One region of the Frateuria sp. GZRR33 genome, then DNA from elsewhere that is predicted to be linked to it. Evidence: riboswitches for the same ligand, from Rfam matches in the RefSeq annotation. Region 1 holds a riboswitch; the other holds the start of a gene.

Evidence for each region. Region 1 has a riboswitch for cobalamin ahead of btuB (TonB-dependent vitamin B12 receptor). Riboswitches for the same ligand answer to the same signal wherever they lie in the genome.
Region 2: linked by a shared signal. The riboswitch ahead of ACFWZU_RS07705 (ribonucleoside-diphosphate reductase subunit alpha) and the one ahead of btuB (TonB-dependent vitamin B12 receptor) in region 1 are both predicted to bind cobalamin.

Annotation. Positions count from the first base shown of each region.
Region 1 covers NZ_JBHZGK010000005.1:189,372-192,851, forward strand. Annotated here, with positions in the region: gene ACFWZU_RS08315 (TonB-dependent receptor) at 1-863, opposite strand, end outside; cobalamin riboswitch at 1,140-1,368, shown strand; gene btuB (TonB-dependent vitamin B12 receptor) at 1,505-3,355, shown strand.
Region 2 covers NZ_JBHZGK010000005.1:46,868-50,347, reverse strand. Annotated here, with positions in the region: gene ACFWZU_RS07705 (ribonucleoside-diphosphate reductase subunit alpha) at 1-1,296, opposite strand, end outside; cobalamin riboswitch at 1,540-1,754, opposite strand; gene ACFWZU_RS07700 (SDR family oxidoreductase) at 2,018-3,043, shown strand; gene ACFWZU_RS07695 (DUF421 domain-containing protein) at 3,048-3,480, shown strand, end outside.

The DNA.
Region 1 (3,480 bases):
TTGTCGTTACGGTACTGATACAGCGAGCCGCTGCGCGGGATGTAGATGTTGCGCGGGTCCGAACGCAGGCTGCTCGGGGTGTAGAGGAGCTGGCCACCGAAGTGCCACTCATTGGTGCCGCGCTTGCCGATCTGGTTGATCACACCGCCGTCCGAACGACCGTAAGCGGCGCCGTAGCCGCCGGTCAGGACTTCTTCCTGATCAATCGAGCCGTACGGCAGGTTAATGCCGCCGAGGCCGTTGAGCGGATCGGTGACGTTCATGCCGTTGATGTAGTAGGCATTCTCGGTGACCGAGGAACCGCCGAAGGAAACCAGGCTGTTGCCGGTCGGGCCGGTGAAGAAGCTCGAGCCCTGGACCGCGGTCGGCGCCAGCAGGGCGATCGCTTCGGCGCTGCGTGCCAGCGGCAGCTGGCGAAGCTGCTGCGCCGTGATCACGGTGCGGGAGTCGACGCCGGTGACGTCGATCGACGGCAGCGAGTTGGCGGTGACCGTTAGGCCTTCCAGGTTCTGCGCGTTCTGAGCGCCGTCGAACGAGACGTCCGTACCCGTGCTGACCTTGACCGTCACGTTGTTGCGGGTCGACACCGTCTGACCGTCGCGCATCAGCGTGACCGTATAGACACCGACCGGAAGCGAAGTCGCGCTGTAGCGACCGGACTCATCCACCGTCACGGTGCGCGTCAGGCCCGACTGGCCGGTGATCACCACCGTCTCACCGGCGGCAACCGGCGCACTGCCGAAGATGGTGCCGGTCGTAGCCTGGCCATAGGCGAGGCCGGTAAGGCCCAGGCCCAAAGCCAAGGCTACCGTGAGGGCGCTGCGGCGGGGGTGAGCCCCGTGCTGAAGGTAACGCTTATTCATTAACTGATCTCCCCAGATCGACTCAAAGCGAGTCCACTTAAAAGCTCACGTGTAATCAATGACACGCTGGATGACCCTGACGAAGCTCTTGCCGCCTGGCGGCTTGGCTTTGCTGCCACTCCGCAACGGCAGGCTGCGCCTGTCCCGCAATCACCTCGAAACGATGACTTGCTCTGGAAACGTAGCTCCCGCCGTAACGATATGTCAACTTTTTTTTAGCATTACCGTCCCAGTTCCAGGAACATGTCCGGCGTGGCGCCGGTGTCGCGGCGCGGTTACGATGTCTGCGTTTCGGGTGTCCCGCATGCATGGCATGCCACGGGATGAAACGGGAAGCCGGTGCGTTGTGCGATGCACAACAAGGCCGGCGCTGCCCCCGCAACGGTAAGCGAGTCGAACGGACGGCCCCACGCCACTGTGCCCATGAGCATGGGAAGGCGCCGCCCGGCAGGGCTTTTGGCCTGCGCCCGCGAGCCCGGAGACCGGCCCGAAGCGTTTGCCTGGTGGACCTGCGGTGGGCGGGCCGGACCTCGTGCGTGGCCCCGCGCCTGCCCGTCGCTCCTGTTCCCTGCCTCCGGTCGATCAGCTCATCCACGCTTGAGGCCGTGCGTGGGCGCGCGGCCAAGGACACACCCCCCACCATGAAGAAGACCCTGCTTGCCGCCGCCTTGTGCGGCAGCTCGTTCGCCGCGCTGGCGGCCGACGCCACGGACCCGGCCGCGCTGTCGCCGGTGATCGTCACTGCCACGCGCACCGCGATCACCGTCGACGACGCGCTGTCCTCGGTCAGCGTGATCACCCGCGAGGACATCGACCGGCTGCAGCCGGTCTCGCTGATCGACCTGCTCCAGGGCCTGCCCGGCGTGACCTTCGCCCAGGCCGGCGGACTCGGCCAGCAAAGCTCGCTGTTCCTGCGCGGCACCAATTCCTCGCACACGCTGCTGTTGATCGACGGCGTGCGGGTGGGCACGGTGAGCGCGGGTATCCCGGCGTTCGACCAGCTGCCTATGGACCAGATCGAACGGATCGAAGTGGTGCGCGGTCCGCGCTCGAGCCTTTATGGCGCCGATGCGATCGGCGGCGTGATCCAGATCTTCACCCGGCACGGGCCGCGCAACGGCGGCCTGGCGCCATCGATGCGCCTGGGCACCGGCAGCCGCGGCTACGCCGATGGGCAGGTCGGCCTGGCCGGCGGCGACACGCACGCCTGGTACAACCTGAGCATCGGCGGCCAGTACACGCGTGGCATCAACGCCTGCCGGGTCGGCGCGGGCACCGTTTTCGCCGGCTGCTTCACCGACGAGCCGGATACCGACGCCTACCGCAACCGCAACGCGCTGGCCAACGCGGGCTACCGCTGGGACAACGGCACCGAGCTGACCGCGACCTGGCTGCGCAGCGACAGCCGCGTGGAGTTCGACGGGGCGCCCTACGGCAACCAGCATCACAACCGCCAGCAGGTCGCTGGCGCGCAGCTGGGCTTCGCGCCGCTGGCCGCCTGGAAGGTCACGCTGGCGGCCGGGCAGAGCCTGGACGAGCAGCACACCGACAACGACGGCGTGTTCGTGCGCTACGGCAACTCGCGCCGCAACCAGGCGTCCTGGCAGAACGACCTGGCCCTGGCGGACAACCAGTTGCTGACCCTCGGCATCGACTGGCAGCGCGAGCACCTCTCCAGCGACACCGGTTATCTCGACGACAGCCGCAGCGACACCGGCGGCTACGCGCAGTACCAGGGCAGCTTCGGCCGCCAGGAACTGCAGCTGTCGCTGCGTCACGACGACAACCAGCAGTTCGGCGGGCATACCACCGGTGCGGCGGCGTGGGGCTATGCCTTCGACCACGGCCTCAGGCTGTCGGCGAGCTGGGGCAGCGCCTTCCACGCCCCGACCTTCAACGACCTCTATTACCCCTACGGCAGCGGCAACCCGGACCTGCAGCCGGAAACCTCGCGCAGCGCCGAGCTTGGCCTGGCGCAGCAGCAGGCCGGCTGGCACTGGGCATTGAATGCCTACCAGACCGCCATCGACCAGCTGATCTCGCTGGACGCCAACTACTTCCCGCGCAACATCAGCCGCGCGCGCATCCGCGGGCTGGAGGCCCAGGCCGGCACCGGGCTGGCGGGCTGGCGGGTGGAGGGCTACCTGACGCTGCAACGCCCGCAGAACCGCGACGGCGGCGCCAACGACGGCCACCTGTTGCCGCGCCGCCCGGAGCGCACCGCGCGGGTGGAACTCGACCGCCGCTTCGGCGCCTTCGGTCTCGGCGCCACCGTGCTCGTCGCCGGTGCCCGCTACGACGACCTGGCCAACCTGCACCGGTTGGGCGGCTACGCGACCACCGACCTGCGCGCGAGCTACGCGTTCGCAGACGACTGGCAGGTCGAGGCACGCCTGTCGAACGTATTCGACCGCCAGTATGAGACGGTCTACTACTTCAACCAGCCGGGGCGGAGCTGGTACCTGACACTGCGGTACACGCCTGGCGGCTGAGCCTTCCGCAGGCCCTCCTCCATCCGCCCTTCGGGCACCCTCCCGCGCAAGCGGGGGAAGGAACGCTACGGCGGCACCCTGACCGGTCCGGCCCTGCCTTTCGGCAGGGGCCGGACTTCAGGCAC
Region 2 (3,480 bases), 140 kb from region 1:
CTTGAAAGTCATCCAGCCGTTGCCGGTCTGCGCCAGCGTGCGCAGCATGCGCGCGTAGAGCTCGCGCGCCTTGACCGTCCTCACGGCAAGGCCCGCCGCTTCCGCGTCGCGGTAGGCGCGCTCGAAGGCCACGCCCCAAAGGTCGACCAGTTGCGGCACCGCCTTCGGATCGAACAGCGACCAGTCGTCGTCGGCCTCGACCCGGCGCATGAACTCGTCGGGGATCCAGTTGGCGAGATTCAGGTTGTGCGTGCGCCGTGCCTCGTCACCGGTGTTGTCGCGCAGCTCCAGGAACTCCTCCACGTCGGCGTGCCAGGGCTCGACGTACACGCAGCACGCACCCTTGCGCTTGCCGCCCTGGTTGACCGCGGCGACCGAGGCATCGAGCGTCTTCAGCCACGGCACCAGCCCGTTGGAATGGCCGTTGGTGCCGCGGATCAGCGAGCCGCGCGAGCGCACGCGGGTGAACGCCAGGCCGATGCCGCCGGCGAACTTCGACAGCTTGGCGACGTCCGCGTACTTGTCGTAGATCGCCTCCAGCGAATCGGCCGGCGAGTCGAGCAGGAAGCACGAAGAAAGCTGCTCGTGCGCGGTGCCCGCATTGAACAGCGTCGGTGAGCTGGGGATGTAGTCGAGCGAGGAAAACAGGCGGTAGAGCTCCAGCGCCTCGCCCACGTCGTTGCCGCCGAGCGCGCAGGCGATGCGCATGAAGAAATGCTGCGGCGTCTCGATCACCTTGCGTGTCTGCGGGTGGCGCAGCAGGTAGCGGTCGTACACCGTGCGCAGGCCGAAGTATTCGAAGCGGCGGGTCGCTAGCGGATCGATCGCGTCGTTCAACTTGCGCGCGTGCGCGGTGACGAAATCGCGCAGCCGTGCGTTGAGCAGGCCTAAGCCCGCGCCGCGCGCGATCGACTGCGAGAAGCTCTGGATCTCCTGCCCGCGCACTTCCTTGTCGATGTAGGCGCCAAGCAGGCGCGCGGCGAGCTGGCCGTATTCGGGCTCCTCCGCGGTAAGCGCGGCGGCGGTACGGATCGAGAGCTGGTCGAGCTCCGCCGTGCTGGCGCCGTCGTACAGGCCGCCGATGGTCTTCAGCGCCACCCGCAGCGGGTCGACCGCGTGCAGGCCGTCGGCGTTGCGCGTTACCGCGCGCACGATCTTGTTGACGTCCACGCTTTCGGTGGCGCCGTTGCGCTTGGTCACGCGCATCTGCGCGGGGTTGTGCGGAGGGGTCAGGGCAAAGCTGTCGTCGGCATGCGCGGGCGTGCCTTCACGGGAAGGAGTGTCGAGGGTGTCCATGCGGAAGCTCCGGGAGGGAAGCCGCCGCGCCGATACGGAGGAGAACGCACCGACGCGACGGTTCCGAAAACGTCAAACGCCTGCTCCCGCGCGCAGGGCCTGAGGCTCGCTTCCGATGGACGGCACGCCCCACGCGGGCGCCAGAACGCCCGCATGCGACGCGCCTCCCCGCGGAAGCGGTCACCCGCGCCGGGTCGCGACAGGGTCGGGCGGACGCGTCTCATGGAGCGCGACCGCCGGCCCATGGGGCCCGGCGTGCCGGCAGGTCTTCGGACTTGCGGACACCGGATCGTTCGATCCGTCCTACTTGCCCTCGCTTCCCAGGCGCAGCGGCCCAGTGCATGTGAGGACGTTCGTTTCCGCTTACCGCTGCGGGGCAGTTCCGGATTTGCACCGGATTCCCTTTTAAGCCCGACCGACAATCCGTCCGGACGGGCACCGACGGGCACAACATATCGGGGTGGCTGACGCCGGTCAACCCAATATTTCGTGTCCTGGCGGTTTCGCTCGAACGCGCACCCCATCCGCCTGCAGGCAAGAACGGGAAAAGCCCCGTGGTTGCGCAGCCGCCGACCCCCATTTGCGGCTGCGGGGGAAGGTGCCCCACGGGGCGGATGAGGCGGTCCTGGCTCCGGTCACCCGCGGCAACGCTCGCTCACCTGTCCGCCACAAGGCGCTGCCTATCGTCGCGAGCCATACCCAGCCACAACGGGAGCGGATCATGGCAACGACGAAGACCGCCAGGCGCGGCAACGGCACCGGCAAGGCGGTGGCGAAAGAGCGGCAGGTGCAATCGCAGATCGACGCCGAGGACAAGCAGAAGCAGAAGGCCAGGGCGAGCAAGTCCGCGAGCAAGAAGACGGCCAAGAAACAACCCGGCCAGACGAGCCCGCGCCCCAAGCCGCGTCCGCCGCTGCCCGAGCAGCACCTGAGCAAGCCCGGCAAGGAAGCGAAGCTCAAGCCGCGCCCGCAGTTCGAGGCGCCCGACTACCGCGGCAGCGGCAAGCTCCAGGACATGGCCGCGATCATCACCGGCGCCGATTCGGGCATCGGCCGCGCGGTGGCGGTGCTGTTCGCGCGCGAGGGCGCGGACGTGGCGGTGGTGTACCTGTCCGAGGACGAGGACGCGCGCGAAACCAGGCGCTACGTGGAGAAGGAGGGCCGCCGTTGCCTGCTGATCCGCGGCGACGTGAAGGATCCGGACTTCTGCGAACAGGCAGTGCAGCGGACCGTGGACGAATTCGGCCGTCTGGACGTCCTGGTGAACAACGCCGCGTTCCAGGAACACGCCGACGCGCTGGAGGACATCACCGAAGAGCACTTCGACCTCACCATGCGCACCAACATCTACGGCTACTTCCACATGGCCAGGGCGGCACTGCCGCACCTGCACGAGGGCAGCGCGATCATCAACACCGGCTCGGAAACCGGCCTGTTCGGTAACGCGCACCTGCTCGACTACTCGGCCACCAAGGGCGCGATCCACGCCTTCACCATGTCGCTGGCGAGCAACCTGGTCTCGCGCGGCATCCGTGTCAACGCGGTGGCGCCGGGGCCGGTGTGGACGCCGCTCAATCCGGCCGACAAGTCGGCCAGGCAGGTGGCCAAGTTCGGCCAGCAGAACCCGTGGGGACGGCCGGCGCAGCCGGAGGAGCTCTCGCCGGCGTACGTGTTCCTGGCCGCGCCGAGCTGCTCGAGCTATATCAGCGGCGCCATCCTGCCGGTGATGGGCGGCTCGACAGGCTGACGCCATGCACCTGTCAGACCCCTGGTGGGTGTATGCGCTGCGCGGCGCGGGCGTCTATCTGGGCCTGCTGATCCTGCTGCGGCTGCTGGGCAAGCGCTCGTTCGGCGAGATGACCACCTTCGACATCGTGGTGCTGATGCTGGTCGGCGGCACCTTGCGCACGGCGATCATCGGCGACGACAAGACGCCGCTGGCGGCGATCATCGGCGTGCTGGCGATCTTCCTGCTGGACAAGGGCGTCGCCTGGACCTGCGCGCGCTGGCCCGGCCTGGACCGGCTGGTCGAGGGCCAGGCCAGCCTGCTGGCGCGCGATGGCAGGGTGATCGAGGGCTCGTTGCGCAAGCACGACATGTCCGAGGAAGCCTTCCGCCGGGTGCTGCGGGAGAAAGGCCTGCGCGAGGTGGGCGACGTGGCCGAGGTGCGACTGGAGGCCAACG